DNA from 3 places in the Gelidimonas denitrificans genome. Region 2 is predicted to be linked to each of the others. Evidence: predicted binding sites of a transcription regulator. Region 2 holds the regulator's gene; each other region holds the start of a gene.
What was found. Region 2 encodes sigma-54, which starts transcription at its own class of promoters, with help from an activator protein. Its sites were predicted from a motif close to TGGCANGNAANCTGCTTT; they were not measured.
Positions count from the first base shown of each region.

Region 1: a site for sigma-54 is predicted at 3,922-3,939, ahead of yiaY (L-threonine dehydrogenase). Genes of this name have one in related genera too.
Region 3: a site for sigma-54 is predicted at 3,387-3,404, ahead of FKCLFG_RS10490 (CmpA/NrtA family ABC transporter substrate-binding protein). Genes of this name have one in related genera too.

Region 1 is NZ_CM146350.1:2,868,111-2,874,024, reverse strand. Features, by position in the region: gene FKCLFG_RS13410 (dihydroorotase) at 1-838, shown strand, start outside; gene FKCLFG_RS13405 (lysophospholipid acyltransferase family protein) at 957-1,694, shown strand; gene FKCLFG_RS13400 (symmetrical bis(5'-nucleosyl)-tetraphosphatase) at 1,719-2,537, opposite strand; gene yiaY (L-threonine dehydrogenase) at 2,661-3,812, opposite strand; gene FKCLFG_RS13390 (transposase) at 4,217-4,930, shown strand; gene FKCLFG_RS13385 (glutamate synthase-related protein) at 5,123-5,914, shown strand, end outside.
Region 2 is NZ_CM146350.1:210,567-216,480, reverse strand. Features, by position in the region: gene FKCLFG_RS01075 (KdsC family phosphatase) at 1-113, shown strand, start outside; gene lptC (LPS export ABC transporter periplasmic protein LptC) at 110-706, shown strand; gene lptA (lipopolysaccharide transport periplasmic protein LptA) at 768-1,316, shown strand; gene lptB (LPS export ABC transporter ATP-binding protein) at 1,318-2,076, shown strand; gene FKCLFG_RS01055 (RNA polymerase factor sigma-54) at 2,111-3,583, shown strand; gene hpf (ribosome hibernation-promoting factor, HPF/YfiA family) at 3,690-4,055, shown strand; gene FKCLFG_RS01045 (enoyl-CoA hydratase/isomerase family protein) at 4,252-5,343, shown strand; gene FKCLFG_RS01040 (deoxyguanosinetriphosphate triphosphohydrolase) at 5,447-5,914, opposite strand, start outside.
Region 3 is NZ_CM146350.1:2,246,471-2,252,384, reverse strand. Features, by position in the region: gene FKCLFG_RS10510 (sulfurtransferase) at 1-552, shown strand, start outside; gene plsY (glycerol-3-phosphate 1-O-acyltransferase PlsY) at 716-1,321, shown strand; gene tsaD (tRNA (adenosine(37)-N6)-threonylcarbamoyltransferase complex transferase subunit TsaD) at 1,457-2,497, opposite strand; gene FKCLFG_RS10495 (ANTAR domain-containing response regulator) at 2,677-3,300, shown strand; gene FKCLFG_RS10490 (CmpA/NrtA family ABC transporter substrate-binding protein) at 3,549-4,826, shown strand; gene ntrB (nitrate ABC transporter permease) at 4,836-5,753, shown strand; gene FKCLFG_RS10480 (ABC transporter ATP-binding protein) at 5,781-5,914, shown strand, end outside.

The DNA of each region.
Region 1 (5,914 bases), 970 kb from region 2:
TTCGCAAGCGGACCAACCGATTCTGGACACCAACGTGCTGCTTCGGGCGATGCAATATGCAAAAACTTTCGGCTACAGCATCTGGCTGCGCCCGCAGGATGCGCACCTGGGCCACGACGGCATTGCGCATAGCGGCCCGATTGCCGCCCGGCTCGGTTTGTCCGGAATTCCGGTAATCGCCGAAACCGTCGCCTTGCACACCATTTTCGAGCTGATGCGGGTGACCGGCGCGCGGGTACATTTGTGCCGCATGTCGTCCGCCGCCGGGCTGGAACTGGTGCGCGCGGCCAAGCAGGAAGGGCTGCCGGTCAGCTGCGACGTCGGCGCGCATCACATTCATCTGACCGAGATGGATATCGGCTTTTTCGATTCCAACGCCCGCATGCTGCCGCCGTTGCGCTCGCAGCGCGACCGCGATGCGATTCGCCAATGTTTGTTGGACGGCACCATCGATGCGATCTGCTCCGACCACACGCCGGTCGACGATGAAGAAAAACTGCTGCCTTTCGGCGAAGCCACGCCCGGCGCTACCGGACTGGAACTGCTGCTGTCGCTGGCGCTGAAATGGGCCGAAGAATGCATCGCGCCGGCAGCGCAACCGATGAGCCGGGCGATTGCGAAAATCACTACCGATGCCGCCCGGATCGGCGCCTTGGACTGCGGCCAGTTGCGCCTCGGCAGCGTCGCCGATATCTGCCTGTTCGATCCGAATGCACGCTGGACGGTCGAAGCCAGCGCACTCGCCAGTCAAGGCAAGCACACGCCTTTCCTGGGTTATGAAATGCTCGGCCAGGTCAGGGCCACGATTGTCGCCGGCCATGTCGCGTTCATGCGCTGATTGGTTTAATTAAAATGGCGGGAGTATGGCTTGAAACACCGCTATTTCTGCATATATACATTGCGGAATACAAAAATACAGCACAAGGTATATTGATTGGCACAAGGCCTGGCCGAAGATGATCGCATACCAATATTTGCGGATTTCCGCCCACTTGATAGTGGGCTTGTGGACTTGTGCGGTGATCTTCCCGCGCACCGACGCCGCCGGGCGTGAGCGCCGCATCCAGCGCTGGTCGGGTCAATTATTGTCAATTTGCGGCGTGCAACTGGAAGTGCTGCATCTGGTGGAAGGGCAGCAAGCCCCGAATGCGATGATTGTCTCCAATCATGTTTCCTGGCTGGATATTTTCGTCATCAATACCTATCAGCCGTGCCGCTTCGTGGCCAAAGCCGATGTGCGCGACTGGCCGCTGATCGGCTGGCTCAGTAGCAAGGCTGGCACGGTATTCCTGGCGCGCGGCAATCGGCGTGAAGTCAAGCGGATTTATGCAGGTCTAGTTGCCGCCGTCCACGCCGGCGAGCGCGTTGCGTTCTTCCCGGAAGGCACCACCACCGAGCAGGGCCTGTTGTTGCCGTTCCATGCCAATCTGTTCGAAGCGGCGATTGAAGCGGCCGTGCCGGTGCAGCCGTATGCGCTGCGCTATCTGGATGCCAGCGGCGCGCCGCATCCGGCAGTCGCTTTCATCGGCGACATGAGCTTTGCGCAAAGCATTTCCATTATTCTGAAGGCGGGGCAGATCAAGGCGGAATTGGTGCGGCTGCCGATGATTGAAACCACCGGCGCACACCGGCGCGACATCGCGCAAGCAACCAGATCATCGGTAGCACAAGCGCTGGGACACCCGCAGTCGTAACGATGGGTCATTGAAATGCCGGCATCATCCCAGCATTTGGCATTGCGGACAATCGATCTGAATCACGCTGCGGTCTTCCAGACAGACCGCCGTCAACTTCCCACCCCAGACGCAACCGGTATCGAGCGCGATCAGGTTCGGCCGTTGTACCAATCCTAACGTCGACCAATGGCCAAATACCATCGTCACATCCTCGCTGCGGCGGTTCGGCACCTCAAACCACGGCATCATGCCGGGCAGCGCGTTGGCGGCGCCTTCCTTGGTGGCGAAGTCCATCGTGCCGTCGGCGGCGCAAAAGCGGATTCGGGTCAGAATGTTGACGATGCAGCGCAAACGGTCGGCGCCGGTCAGCGCATCGTCCCATCGGTCCGGTTTATTGCCGTACATCGCCCGCAAAAATTCGACCCAGTTCGGTCCGCGCAGCGCGGCTTCCACTTCCTGCGCCAGTTCCAGCGTTTGGGCGGCGCTCCATTGCGGCGCCACGCCCGCATGGACCAGCACATGGCCGTCCTGCAGGATCGCCAGCGGTTGCCGGCGCACCCAGTCGAGCAGCGCATCGCAGTCCGGCGCCTGCAGGATGTCATCCAGCGTGTCGGAGCGATGCGTCGGGCGGATGCCTTGCGACGCGGCCAGCAAGTGCAGGTCGTGATTGCCCAATACCGTCCTGGCACGGTCACCGAGGCCGATTACCGTGCGTAAAGTGGCGAGCGAGTCCGGCCCGCGATTGACTAGATCGCCGGCAAATAAAATGCGCGAAGCCGGTGACGTCGCATCAATGCGCGCCATCAATTGCAGCAGCGGGCGCTGGCAACCTTGCAGGTCGCCGATTACGTAAGTGTTCATAAGGTATTGGTTGTCTCTGAAAATGCACCAGCAGTGCAGGCCTGCACTGCTGGTGCATTTGTATCATGTTTAACCAATATTGCATCGAGACCGCCGCTGGCACGACGGTCTTGTTGAACAGAATTACATCGCCGCTTTAAAAATGGCGACGATCTGCTCGTGGCTGGCCTGGATCGGGTTGGTGAATCCGCAGGCATCTTTCAGCGCGTTGGTGGACAGCAATGCCAGATCTTCTTCCTTCACGTTCAGATCGGTCAGGCCCGCTGGAATCTTCACATCCTTTGACAGTGTGCGGATGGCGGCGATACAGGCATCCGCGCCTTGCTGATCATTCATGTCTTTCACCTCAACGCCCATAGCCGCGGCGACATCTTTCAGGCGGCCGGCGCAAACCGTCGCATTGAAGCTCTGCACGTGCGGCAGCAGCACTGCGTTGCAGACGCCGTGCGGCAAGTCGTACATGCCGCCCAACTGATGCGCCATCGCGTGGACGTAACCCAGCGAGGCATTGTTGAACGCCATCCCGGCCAAAAACTGCGCGTAAGCCATCGCGGTACGCGCCGCCATATCGTCGCCGTTCGCCACCGCCTGCCGCAAAGACTGGCTGATGATGGTGACTGCTTTCAGCGCGCAGGCGTCCGTAACCGGGGTGGCGGCGCTTGAGACATACGCTTCCACCGCGTGCGTCAGCGCATCCATGCCGGTTGCCGCAGTCAGACCTTTTGGCATGCCCGCCATCAACTCCGGATCGTTGACCGACAGGATCGGGGTAACGTGCTTATCGACGATAGCCATTTTGATATGGCTTTCCACATCGGTAATGATGCAGAAACGGGTTATTTCCGCAGCGGTCCCTGCAGTGGTATTAATGGAAATCAAAGGCAGCTGTGGTTTAGGGGAGCGATCGACGCCCTCGTAATCCTTGATTTCGCCGCCGTTGGTGGCCACCAGAGCGATGCCCTTGGCGCAGTCGTGCGGAGAACCGCCGCCCAGGGAGATGATGCAGTCGCACCGGAATTCTTTCAGAATCACCAGACCTTCGGCCACGTTGATGGTGGTGGGGTTCGGCTTGGTGCCGTCGTAGACCACGCTTTTCACGCCCGCCTCAGTCAGCAAAGCCTGCACCTGAGCGACCACGCCAATTTTATGCAACACGGTATCGGTCACGATCAGCGCCTGCTTGAAACCATACGATTTGATGGTGCCGGCGGCGTCTTTCAGGCAGCCAGCGCCAATCATGTTAACGCAGGGCATAAAGAAGGTGGATGTAGTCATAGCAAGTACTCCTAATAGGTGAGGCTTTTGCAAAACGCGAAAGCCAGGCAGGATTGTGATGGTTCTGATGATGGGTCTTTGCCACCAGTCCGCGCTGCATAAACCTCTAGTGGCAATAGCCATGCCAGCTTGGCTTTTATTGCGAAAAATCCAGGAATGGCGCATCACTTGGGTGTAGGCGCTGATCAGGATGCTTGATCGAATTGCCGCACAGGATTTTGCTGAAAGTGGTCATTTTATGAACACAGCAAGAATTACTGTTCCAATATCGCACTTTGAAAACAAAAATGCGTGGATGTGATTGAAACGCGGCGATTCCAAATTTAAATAGGGCCCGAGTCGCGTTCTTATTAAAATGGGATGCTTGACGCACATCTTCATATACCTTCACACCACTGCGCACTATGGCCCGACTTCCCCGACTCGTAATTCCCCAGCAGCCGCACCACATTCTTCAGCAAGGCCATAACCGGCAGCCGATTTTTTGCGACAGCAGCGATTTTCTGGCTTTCCTGGGCTGGCTGCACGATGCTGCGCGCCAGTTCAAGGTTGCCATTCATGCCTACGTATTGATGGAAAATCATCTTCATCTGCTAGCCACGCCCACTGATGAAGCCGGTTTGGGCCGCATGATGCAGTGGGTGGGGCGTCATTACGTGCCGTACTTCAACCGCAAGCATGGACATGTCGGCACGCTGTGGCAGGGCCGCTTCAAGGCGTCGGTGATCGAAGCGCCGCGCTACCTGCTGACCTGTTATCGCTATCTCGAAACCAATCCGGTGCGCTCCGGCTTGGTGGCGACGGCGGCGCAATATCCGTGGTCGAGTTATGCGCACCATGTCGGAGCCAGAGTCGATCCGCTGGTGACCGATCACCCGCTGTATTGGTCGCTGGGCAATACGCCTTTCGAGCGCGAGGCGGAATATAAGGCATTGTTGGAACAGGCCTTGCCGCCGAAGCAGGTCGCATTGCTGAATGCATCGCTATTAAAGGGCTGGGTACTGGGCGACGCAGCGTTCCAGCAGTCGCTGGCGCAGCAAGTGAATCGCCGTGTGGCGCCAGCCCAAAGAGGGCGGCCACGGAAAAAATCCGAGGCCTCGCGCGTCAAGCTGGATTGATCAAGGCGGATAGCACGCAAGAAAAACAGATACCGCACTAACAGGCGACCTTTATTCACTCCGTCCCTATTTAAATCTATTTTAAAAATTATTCATACTTAATTTTACACTGACCCTAATTATTGTTATTGAGTTTTCTTTTGCGCTGCACTATTCTTCGCTTTCAAACTCATCAAGCAGTGGAGAACGGTTATGCGCGCACAAGGTATGTACGATCCAACCAGAGAACATGACGCCTGCGGCGTCGGTTTTATTGCCCATATCAAAGGCGTCAAATCGCATTCCGTGATCGAGCAGGGTCTGCTGATCCTGAAAAATCTGGACCATCGGGGCGCAGTCGGCGCCGATAAGCTGATGGGCGATGGCGCCGGCATCCTGATTCAGGTTCCCGACCAGTTTTATCGCGAAGAGATGGCGCAGCAAGGCGTGACCTTGCCACCGCCAGGCGAATACGGCGTGGGCATGGTGTTCCTGCCGAAAGAACATGCGTCGCGCATGGCTTGCGAGCAAGAGTTGGGGCGCGCGGTGCGTGCCGAGGGCCAGATCGTGCTGGGCTGGCGCGATGTGCCGGTCGATGCCGATATGCCGATGTCGCCTACGGTGCGCAAGAAAGAACCTTTCATTCGCCAGATTTTCGTTGGACGCGGCCCCGATATCATGGTTACCGATGCGCTCGAACGCAAACTGTATGTGATTCGCAAATCAGCCTCGCATGCGATTCAGGCCCTCAATCTGCTGCATGGCCAGGAATATTTCGTGGCGTCGATGTCGGCCCGCACTATTGTCTACAAGGGCCTGCTGCTGGCCGATCAGGTTGGCGAGTATTACCGCGACCTGCAGGATCCGCGCTGCATTTCCGCGCTGGCGCTGGTGCATCAGCGTTTCTCGACCAACACTTTCCCGGAATGGCCGCTGGCCCATCCGTATCGTTTGATTGCCCATAACGGTGAAATCAATACGGTCAAAGGCAATTTCAACTGGATG
Region 2 (5,914 bases):
TCCATTACGTGACGCAAGCCGGCGGCGGGCGCGGTGCGGCGCGCGAAATTTGCGACTTCATCCTGCGCGCGCAAGGCAATTACGAGGCGGCGCTGGCACCGTACCTGACATGAAAACCGCCGGCGCGACCTACCGCCTGCGCCTGATCGTAATCATTGCGCTGGGTATAGTCATGACGCTGGGCAGTTTCTGGGTGCTGGAAGTGATGCGCAAAAGCAGTATCGATAACGCACCGAATATTGCCCGCAGCGAGCCTGATTTCTATGTCGATAATTTTAAATTCATCCAACTCGCCAAAAACGGACAGCTACACTACAAGATGTCCGGCGACAGGCTCACCCACGAGCCACTGCATGACTCTTACCAAATCACGCAACCGGTCATCATCAACCCGGGCCAGGCACGCGCACCGATGACGATGCGCGCCGAAAGCGCAATCATCGAAGACAATAACAGCAAGATGCATCTGCACAAGAATGTGCGAATCGATCGCCCGGCCTCCGGCCAGAGCCAAGCCCTGCACCTCGAAACCGAATACCTGCTGCTGCTGCCCGACGAAGATGTGATGCAGTCGGACCAGCCGGTGAAAGTGCTGCTGGGCCAGTCCACGCTCTCGGGCAATGGCCTGTTTGCCAACAACGCCACCCGGGAATTGCGTGTAACGGGCAATGTGCGCGGCAGCCTCCCGGCATCGTCGGCGCATTGATGCTTATTGCACCGAGGCACCGAGCCTGCGGCAACCCACCCTCTTTGATAGGAATAGCGTTATGAAACGGTTTTTTCTGATGTCCCTGACGCTGGCCGGGATGATTTTTTCGGCGAGCGCGCTGGCCGAAAAAGCCGATGCAGACAAGCCGACCAACATTGAAGCCAACCAAATGGCTTACGATGATCTCAAGCAGATCAACACCTTCATCGGCAACGTGGTCTTAACGCGCGGCACGCTGCTGATGAAAGCAGGCAAGGTGGTCGTCACGACAGACCCGGCCGGCTATCAGTTCGCCACCTTGTACGGCGCACCGGGTGCAGTGGCAACCTTTCGCCAGAAGCGCGATGGCGGTCCCAACCTGTGGGTGGAAGGACAGGCAGAACGGATCGAATACGATACCAAGGCAGAAATAGCCAAATTGTTTTCGCACGCAAAGCTCAAGCGGCTCGATGGCAGCAAGACCATCGACGAAGTCGAAGGCGAATTCATTTCCTACAACAGCGGCAGCGAATTCTTCAACGTTACCAACAGCGCCAGCGGTGTCGGCACGCCGGGCAACGGGCGCATCAAGGTGACCATCCAGCCGCGTACTGTAAAGGGCCAATAAGATGAGCCAATCCAGTATCCCAGGCAGTACCCTGAGCGTGCGCGGCCTGCAAAAAAGTTACAGCAAACGGCTGGTCGTGCGCGACATCTCGCTGGAAGTAAAAAGCGGCGAAGTGGTCGGCTTGCTAGGCCCCAACGGGGCCGGCAAGACGACATCGTTTTACATGATCGTGGGTTTGGTGCCATCCGACGCCGGCACCATCGATCTCGACGGCGTCGACATTTCGCGCCTGCCGATCCATCGCCGCGCGTTACTCGGTCTGTCTTACCTGCCGCAGGAAGCCTCGGTTTTTCGTAAACTGACGGTCGAGGACAATATCCGTGCAGTACTGGAATTGCAAAAAGAAAATGGTAAAGCGCTCTCGAAAGCTGCCATTGAAGAACGCCTGAACAAGCTGCTGGCCGACTTGCAAATTGAAAAATTGCGCGAAAATCAGGCGCTGTCGCTTTCCGGCGGCGAACGCCGGCGGGTCGAGATCGCCCGGGCGCTGGGCACCAACCCGCGCTTCATCCTGCTCGATGAACCGTTTGCCGGGATCGACCCGATTGCCGTCATCGAGATTCAGCGCATCGTGCGTTTCCTCAAGGAGCGCGGCATCGGCGTGCTGATCACCGACCACAATGTGCGCGAAACCCTCGGCATCTGCGATCGTGCCTATATCATCAACCAGGGTGCCGTGCTGGCCAGCGGTCAGCCCGACGACATCATTGAAGATGCCTCGGTGCGGCGGGTGTACCTGGGCGAACATTTCCGCATGTGAAGATAAACCACCTGATGCGACAAGTCCTTTCGGTATGAAGCAATCACTCCAGCTGCGCACTTCGCAGCATCTTGCGCTGACGCCGCAGTTGCAGCAATCGATTCGCCTGCTGCAACTGTCGACGCTGGAGCTGCATCAGGAACTAGAACAGATTCTGTGCGACAACCCGCTGCTGGAACGGCTGGACGATCCGCTCGACCATTCGGTGCGTTTGCTGGCCGATGGCGTAATCAGCACCAGCCCTGCCACCACAGCCTCAACTGAAACCGATCCAGCCGGTACGCAAGGCGGCAGCGCCGCCGAAGCAGATGCCGGATTGGATACGCCCGATGCACAGACGGCCGCATCGGACTGGAGTTTTGACGATGTGGCGCGCACCAGCAAAGCGCCGGAAGACGACGACGGCCGGGCCCAGCTCGGCGCGCACGAATGCACTCTGCGCGAGCACCTGCTGGAGCAAGCCCATTTAAGCTTGCAGCAACAGCGCGACCGCGCGTTGCTGGAATTGCTGATCGATGCGCTCGATGACAATGGCTACCTGGAAGAGTCTCTTGACGCCATCCATGCTCGCTTGCCGCCCGAACTCGGTATCGAACCGGAAGATCTGACGTTCGCGCTGGCCCTGCTGCAAAGCTTCGACCCGGCCGGAGTTGGCGCGCGCAGCCCGTCGGAATGTCTGGCGCTGCAGATCCGCCACTTGCCTAAAGCGCCGTTCGTTACGCGCCGTCTGGCGCTGGCCATCGTCGAACAGCACCTGGCATTATTTGCGCAACGCGACTTTAACAAACTCAGAAAACTGCTCGATTGCGACGATGAAGATTTACGCGAAGCACAGACGCTAATCCGGCAATGCAACCCGCATCCGGGCGCCATTTTCGGCAGCGGCAGTGCCGACTATGTGGTACCCGACGTCATAGTCAGGCCCGGCAAAAATGGCTGGCAAGTCAGTTTGAACCATGAAGTCATGCCGCGCCTGCGGGTCAATGCGCTGTATGCCAACATCCTCAAGCAAGACAAGGGAAGCGGCTCGATGACGTCGCAGCTGCAGGAAGCGAAGTGGCTGATCAAAAATATGCGGCAGCGTTTCGATACGATTTTGCGGGTTGCACAAGCGATAGTCGAGCGGCAACGGAATTTTTTCAGCCACGGCGCAGTCGCCATGCGGCCTCTTGTCTTGCGTGAAATTGCTGATACACTAAACCTGCACGAGAGCACAATCTCCCGCGTCACCACCCAAAAATACATGCTCACACCGCATGGTATGTTTGAGTTGAAATACTTCTTCGGCAGCCATGTCGCCACCGAAACCGGAGGAGAAGCTTCCTCCACCGCAATCCGCGCACTCATCAAACAACTGATAGGAGCTGAACACCAGAAAACACCACTTTCCGACAGTAAAATCGCCGACATGCTGGGCGAGCAAGGTATGGTCATCGCTCGCCGTACCGTCGCAAAATACCGCGAAGCGCTCAAAATCCCACCTGTCAATTTGCGAAAGTCTTTGTAGTCCAGTCGTCTGAAGTCCTTGCAATGCAGTTGCTGTTGCTGCATTTTGGCTCTGGCCGGCCCACCAGGCCCGAGGCAGGCAGTGACAATTTCCATAGGAGTGCTTTATGAATCTCACCATCAGTGGACATCACCTCGAAGTAACCCCCGCCATTCGCGAATATGTACAATCCAAAGTCGAGCGCATTACGCGCCACTTCGATCATGTCATTGATATCGCGCTCATTCTGAGCGTTGACAAGCTCCCTGAAAAAGAAAAACGGCAGCGCGCTGAAATCAACCTGAATCTCAGCGGGAAAACGTTACACGCTGAAAGCGCGGACCAAAACCTGTACGCAGCCATTGATACGATGATCGACAAGCTCGACCGCCAGATCATCAAGCACAAAGGCAAGGTACAAGACCGCCCACACGATGCCATCAAGCACCTGGACGGAGAACCCGAGCTGCCGGAAGAATCCGCGGTTTCCTGAGAGGAGATACGCAGAGTCGAACAATTCGACTCGCAACAATCAAGGGCGCAAGATGCGCCCTTTTTGACACCTGATTAAAACTGATGCCAGATACGCGCAGTGCTTGCAACACTTGAAAAGAATTCCGAATTTTTGAGTGACATCAGTAGATAAAACTTACGTAAATTCACCATTCCAGCCAAGGCGCACCTTCACCATGACAGAACACGTTCACATTTCGACCGAAAACCAGATCGGCTGCATCACTCTGAATCGTCCCAAGGCGCTCAATTCCTTGTCGCTGGAGATGATCCGAACTATTACTGAAGTGCTGCTGGCGTGGCGCGCCGACACCGGCATCCACGCGGTGTTGATCCGCAGCAGCAGCGAAAAAGCTTTCTGCGCGGGCGGCGATATTCGATTCTTTTACGATATAGGCATCGCGACGCCGCGTGGCGGCAGCGCCTTGCTGGAAGATTTTTTCACCGAAGAATATGCGCTCAACCACCTGATCCATCACTATCCGAAACCGTATATCGCGCTGATGGATGGCGTGGTGATGGGCGGCGGCATGGGCGTGGCGCAAGCCGGCCCCGCCAGCCGGCTGCGCATCGTGACCGAACGCACCAAGATGGCGATGCCGGAAGTCAATATCGGCCTGTTCCCGGATGTTGGCAGCGGCTATTTTCTGTCGCGGTGTCCGGGGCAACTCGGCACCTATCTGGGCGTTACCGGCGACATCATCACAGCCGCAGACGCTTTGTACGCCGGCCTGGCCGATTTCTTCCTGCCGTCGGCGCAATTGGTGCGGCTAACAGACATGCTCCAGTCGGGCGACGATATCGATGTGCGAACGGCCATATGCGACTTCGCAGCCGGCTTCAACCACGGCATTGCGCCCGAGGCCAGCCTGCTGGCGGTCCATCGGGCCGCAATCGATCGCCATTTCGCACAGGATACAGTGCCGGCCATCATCAAATCGTTGGCGCAGGACGATGCGCCGTTCGCGCAACAGACCCTGGCCCTCATGCAAAAACGCTCGCCGCTGATGATGTGCGTGACGCTGGAGCAGCTCCGGCGCAGCGCCGCACTGAGCGTGGCCGATTGCCTGCGCATGGAGCGCACCATGGTGCGTCATTGCTTCGAGCAGGGCGAAGTCATCGAAGGGGTGCGGGCGCTGGTGGTGGACAAGGACAACGCGCCGCAGTGGAATCCGGCCACGCTGGCGGAGGTAACGCCGGACATGATCGCCGGCTTCTTCGCGCCGGTCTGGCCGCCGCATGCGCATCCGCTGCGAAGCCTCGCATAACCATTTAAAAACAGGGAGTATAGTTAAAAACAATGCATTTTCCGCATATTATATATGCGGAATTAAAAAATACCTGGAGGCGTATTTTTTAATGCTCCAATTATCAGAGTTCTTCCACCATGAATAAACGCCGATGTTCGCGCGTCGCATAACGGTCGGTCATGCCGGCAATATAGTCGGCAATTTTGCGCGCCTGCGCCTGCAAGTCGTTCTGCCCGGCAGGCAGGCGATGGTCCGGCGGCAGCAGGTTCGGCTCTTCCATGAAGGCTTCAAACAGCGCGGTAATGATGTGGCGCGCCTTGGTCGTCATGCGGTTGACCAGATAATGGCGGTACAGATTCTCATGCAGGAAATGCTTCATCAGGGCGGCGTCCTGGCGCATCTGGTCCGAAAACGCGATCAGCGTGCCGGCGCTGCGCACCGCGTCGATCGATGCCGGCTGCGCCTGCGCGATGCGGGCTTCGGAAGTCCGGATTAAATCGACGATCAACGCGTTGATCATGCGGCGCACCGTTTCATAGATCGCCCGCCGCCCGCTGATGCCGGGAAATACCGCTTCGACTTCGTGCCG
Region 3 (5,914 bases), 1.6 Mb from region 2:
GTGGAACCCAAAACCCTGAAGCGCTGGCTCGATTGCGGTCATGACGACAATGGCCGGCCGGTGGTGATGCTGGAAACCCGCAATGCGTTCGAGGTCGATGTCGGCACTTTCAAAAACACCGTCGATTACCGTATCAGCAAGTTCAGCGAATTCCCCGACGTGATCGCCGCACACAAGGACGAGTTGGCGGGCAAGACGCTGGTAACCTTTTGCACCGGCGGCATCCGCTGCGAAAAAGCCGCGATTCACATGCAAAACATCGGTTTCGACAATGTGTACCAGCTGGATGGCGGCATTTTGCAGTATTTCGAGGATGTCGGCGGCGATCATTACGACGGCGAATGTTTCGTGTTCGACTATCGCACCGCGCTCAACCCGAAGCTGGAACCGACCGCCACCACCCAATGTTTCGCCTGCCGCGCCGTGGTCACGCCACGCGAGCAATTGGTGCCGGAATATGTGCCGGGCGTATCTTGCCCGCATTGTTATAAAGTGCCCGATGTGAGCGCGGGTAGCGGTGCCAGCGTTGTCGAAACCGATTCCGGACATTAAAAATACCGGGATATGTATTTTTAATGTCCGCAATTAAAGTGTGCGGTAAGTGCATGCTATTTCGATATACTCCCGTTTATTATGCATTGTAGGTTGGTGCTGAGCTTGCGAAGCCCAACGCGCAACTTAAAAGTGAGATGCATAAACCAAAAAGAAAGATTCAATGACTGGCATCCTGTTTGCAATCGCCGCTTACCTGATCGGCTCGATTTCCTTTGCGGTGGTGGTGAGCAAGCTGCTCGGGCTGAACGATCCGCGCTGCTACGGTTCCGGCAATCCGGGCGCGACCAATGTGCTGCGCAGCGGCAACAAGTCGGCGGCGCTGCTGACATTGCTGGGCGATGGCGCCAAAGGCTGGCTTGCAGTGTGGCTCACCATCCGGTTCGGCCCGCAATACGGCGTGGGCGAGAGCGGCCTAGCTCTGGTGGTGCTGGCGGTCTTTCTCGGGCATCTGTGGCCGGTATTTTTCCGCTTCGTCGGCGGCAAGGGCGTAGCAACTGCGCTGGGCGTGTTGCTGGGTTTGAGCGGCTGGCTTGGCCTGGGGACGCTGATCACCTGGCTGGTGATCGCGTATGCGTTCCGCTACTCGTCACTTGCGGCCCTGATCGCAGCCATATTCGCGCCGTTTTACTACGGCTTGATGTTCGGCGTTAATCCGATCCTGTTTGCGGTGCTGGCCATGAGCGCGCTGCTGGTGTTTCGCCACCGCCAGAATATCGCCAACCTGCTGGCCGGCAAGGAAAGCCGTCTGGGCAGCAAGAAAACGTGATTTATATTTTTAAAATAGCGGGAGTATGGCTTTAAACACTGCCATTCCCGCATATTTTTAGTGCGTATTTAAAAAATACCAGATCAAGTATGGCGGGTGCAACCGCCCAGTTTCGTAGGATGGGTGAAACCCATCCTACGCGGCGCGCAACGTATCCAGCGGCCAGCGCGGCAGCACATTGAACGCGTAATCGCGCTTGGCCGCATCCGGATTTTCCTTCAAGCGCAGCGCTGCTGCGAAGGCGATCATCGCGCCGTTATCGGTGCAAAATTCCAATTCCGGATAAAACACCTGGAAGCGCCGTTTGGCCGCTGCCGCATTCAGCGCTTCGCGCAATTGCACATTGGCGCCGACGCCGCCGGCAATCACCAGCCGTTTCAGGCCGGTATCGCGCAGGGCAGCCATGCATTTGGCGACCAGCACTTCCACCATCGCATCGACAAAAGCGCGCGCCACGTTGGCCTTGTCCTGCTCGCAGATATTGGTGATCTTGTTCTTGACCAGAGTCAGCACTGCGGTTTTCAGGCCAGAGAAGCTGAAATTCAAATCCTTCGAATGCAGCATCGGACGCGGTAATTTATACACGCCGGGGTCGCCGAATTCAGCCATGCGCGAGATTTCCGGCCCGCCCGGATAACCGAGTCCCAGCAGCTTGGCCGACTTGTCGAAAGCTTCGCCGGCGGCGTCGTCCAGCGTTTCGCCCAGTAAGGTATAGCGGCCGACGCCATCGACCCGCATCAATTGCGTGTGGCCGCCGGATACCAGCAAGGCCACGAACGGGAACGCCGGCGGCGAATATGCCGGATTCTTGGCCAGCAACGGCGACAGCAAATGGCCTTCCAGATGGTGAATGCCGAGCATTGGCTTGTCGAGCGCCAGCCCCAGACCGCAGGCGAACGATGCGCCCACCAGCAGCGCGCCGGCCAGGCCCGGACCCTGGGTGTAAGCGATGGCGTCGATCTGCTCCAGCGTTCTGCCGCTGTCTTTGAGGGTTTGCTGCAACAGCGGGACGGCGCGCCGGATATGGTCGCGCGATGCCAGTTCCGGCACTACGCCGCCATACGCCGCGTGCATCGCAACTTGCGAGTGCAGCGCGTGCGCCAGCAAGCCTTGTTCGGTGTCCACCAGCGCGATGCCGGTTTCGTCACAGGAGGATTCAACGCCTAAAACAAGCATGGGGATTCTCTACAGGTAGGGGGTGGTGTGATTTTTGCATACATTTCTTGCGACTATCTTTTGCGTGCATTTCTTGTTTGTATTATAGAAGATGGCGCTCCTTAAGCCCGATACCCCGATACCCGTGGCGCAACGATGAATGGATTGTTACTTTGAAGACGCACATCACGACATCAGAAATAGGCAAGCTTCGCATCGTTGTCGTCAATACCGTCTGGTCCCTGGAGGATGCCGATGACGCCGCCGCGCGCGCCCATTCCGAGCGCTCGCGGGCGCTGCGCATCGGCCTGCTGCAGGCCGGCTACAACATCGTCGCCGCGATTCCGGGCGATTTCTACCTGCAGGAGCGGATCGCGCAGCTGCAACCGGACATCATCATCATCGATGCCGAGTCCGATGCGCGCGATGTGCTGGAGCAGATCGTGATCGCCACCCGCGATGCGCCGCGCCCGATTGCGTTGTTTACCGAAGATGCCAGCGAATCGCATATGACGGTGGCGATGGAAGCCGGGGTCTCGGCCTATGTGGTGGCCGGCTTGCAAGCGGAGCGCGTCAAGCCGGTGCTGGATGTGGCAATGGCGCGCTTCAATGCCGACCAAAAACTGCGTACTGAGTTATCCGACACCAAAGCCAAACTGGCCGAGCGCAAGACCATCGACCGCGCCAAAGGCTTGCTGATGACGCGTCACAAGCTGTCGGAAGAAGAGGCGTACCAGAAACTGCGCCGGTTGGCGATGGACAAGAACCTGAAAGTGGCCGACATCGCGCAGCGCATTCTGGATGTTGCTGATTTGCTGGGTTAGATGGCTTGTGTTGGTGCATCGCACAAAACTGGTGCGATAAAACGCTTGAGTTGCATCCGGATGGACGGATTCCATTGTGGAAGAGCTGGCACGGAAATTGCTGAATGAAAGATAAGCGCTAACGATGGCGACTGTGTGGAACCGGCCAACGGCGGTCGGTTCTGCCAAGACAAAGGTGTCTCTCCGCATGATTTATTTCATGACGGACAGGCACTTTTTTTATTTGTTCAAATAGTGGGAGTACCGCCATGTTCAGCGATAAAAATCATCTTCTCAGCGCAACCGGACAAGACCTTGTCAATAACAAACGCCGCAGCCTGATCAAAACCGCAAGTCTCGCCACAGGAGCAAGCATGTTTGGATTATCCACAGGCGCAGTCTGGGCCGCCGGTTCCGACAAGCCGGAAAAGGAAGAGGTCAAGGTCGGATTCATTCCTCTGACGGATTGCGCCTCGGTCGTGATGGCATCGGTGCTCGGCTTCGACAAGAAGTACGGCATCAAGATCGTACTCAGCAAGGAAGCGTCATGGGCCGGCGTGCGCGACAAGTTGGTCAATGGCGAACTGGACGCTGCGCATGTGCTGTATGGCTTGATGTATGGCGTGCAGATGGGCATCGGCAGCCCGAAAAAAGACATGGCGGTGCTGATGTCGCTCAACAACAATGGGCAGGCGATTACGCTGTCGAAAAAACTCGCCGACAAGGGCGCGGTTGATGGCTCCAGCCTCGCCAAGCTGATGCGTACCGAAAAGCGCGAATATACTTTTGCCCAGACTTTTCCGACCGGCACCCATGCGATGTGGCTGTATTACTGGCTGGCCGCCAGCGGCATCGATCCGTTCAAGGATGCGCGCGTCATTGTGGTGCCGCCGCCGCAAATGGTCGCCAACATGCGGGTCGGGAATATGGACGGCTTCTGCGTCGGCGAGCCCTGGAACCATCGGGCGATCATGGATGGCGTCGGCATCACCGCCACCACCACCCAGGACATCTGGAAAGACCATCCGGAAAAAGTGCTGGGCGCCAGCGGCGATTTCGTCAAGAAATATCCGAACACCGCCCGCGCTTTGGTAGCAGCGGTGCTGGAAGCCGGCCGCTGGATCGACGCGTCCTTGGCCAACAAGAGCAAGATGGCCGAAACCATCGCCGCCAAATCGTATGTGAATACCTCGGTCGATGCGATCAACCAGCGCATTCTCGGGCGCTACCAGAACGGCCTCGGCAAGACCTGGGACGATCCGAACCACATGAAGTTCTTCAATGACGGCGCGGCGACTTTCCCTTACCTGTCCGACGGCATGTGGTTCATGACGCAGCACAAGCGCTGGGGCTTGCTGAAGGACGAACCGGATTACCTCGGCGTGGCAAAAGCGGTGAACCGGATCGACATCTACAAAGATGCCGCCGCAATGGCGAAAGTCGCGGTGCCGAAAGAGGGTATGCGCACCAGCAAGCTGATGGACGGCACCGTATGGGATGGCAAGAACCCGAAAGCCTACGCCGCTTCTTTCAAGATCAAAGCCTAAGGAGTCATCATGAGTGCAGTAATGGATTCCACCACAAACGCGCCGGCTGCCATGGCGGTAAATTCGCCGCCGGAGCAAGCGATGGTTGCACGAAACAGCGCCAGCCCGGTTGTTGTGAAAGTTGCAAAATCGGCCGGCAGGAAACCGTCGTTGCGGCCTTTTCTGCTGGCGGTCGTGCCGCCCATGATCGGCGTCGCTTTGCTGGTGCTGATCTGGCAAATCATCTCCATCAAGAACAGCGGCATCCCGTCGCCACTGGCGACTTTCAACGAGGCCGTGGTGCTGTTCTCGGACCCGTTCTACATCAACAGCCCGAATGATCAGGGCATTGGCTGGAACGTGTATGCGTCGCTGAAGCGGGTGGCGGTCGGCTTCGGCCTGGCGGCGGCGATCGGCATTCCGCTGGGCTTCATGATCGGCCGTTTCACTTTCCTGTCGCGCATGTTCGGTCCCATCATCAGCTTGCTGAAACCGGTGTCGCCGCTGGCCTGGCTGCCAATCGGCTTGTTGGTATTCAAAGCGGCTGATCCGGCTGCGATCTGGTCGATTTTGATCTGCTCGATCTGGCCGATGATCATCAACACCGCCATCGGTGTGCAGCGCGTACCGCAGGATTACATGAACGTGGCGCGGGTGCTGAATCTGTCGGAATGGAAAATTCTGACCAAGATTCTGTTTCCTTCGGTGTTGCCGCACATGCTGACCGGCGTGCGTCTTGCCATCGGCACCGCCTGGCTGGTTATCGTCGCGGCGGAAATGCTGACCGGCGGCGTCGGCATCGGATTCTGGATCTGGGATGAGTGGAACAACCTGAACGTGGCGCACATCATCATCGCCATCGTCGTCATCGGCGTGGTCGGTTTGATTCTGGAACAGGCGCTGGTCGCGGTCGCGAAGGCATTCACTTTTGAAGATGGCGGCAACTGATCGCTATAAGGTAAATAAGGAAAAATCATGGAAAACCAGGATAGCAAGTTCATCGACGTGCAGCACGCGGAAATGGTGTTCCACACCCGGAAGGGCAATTTTCACGCATTGCAAGACATTAACCTGAGCATCCGGAAGGGTGAATTCGTGACCCTGATCGG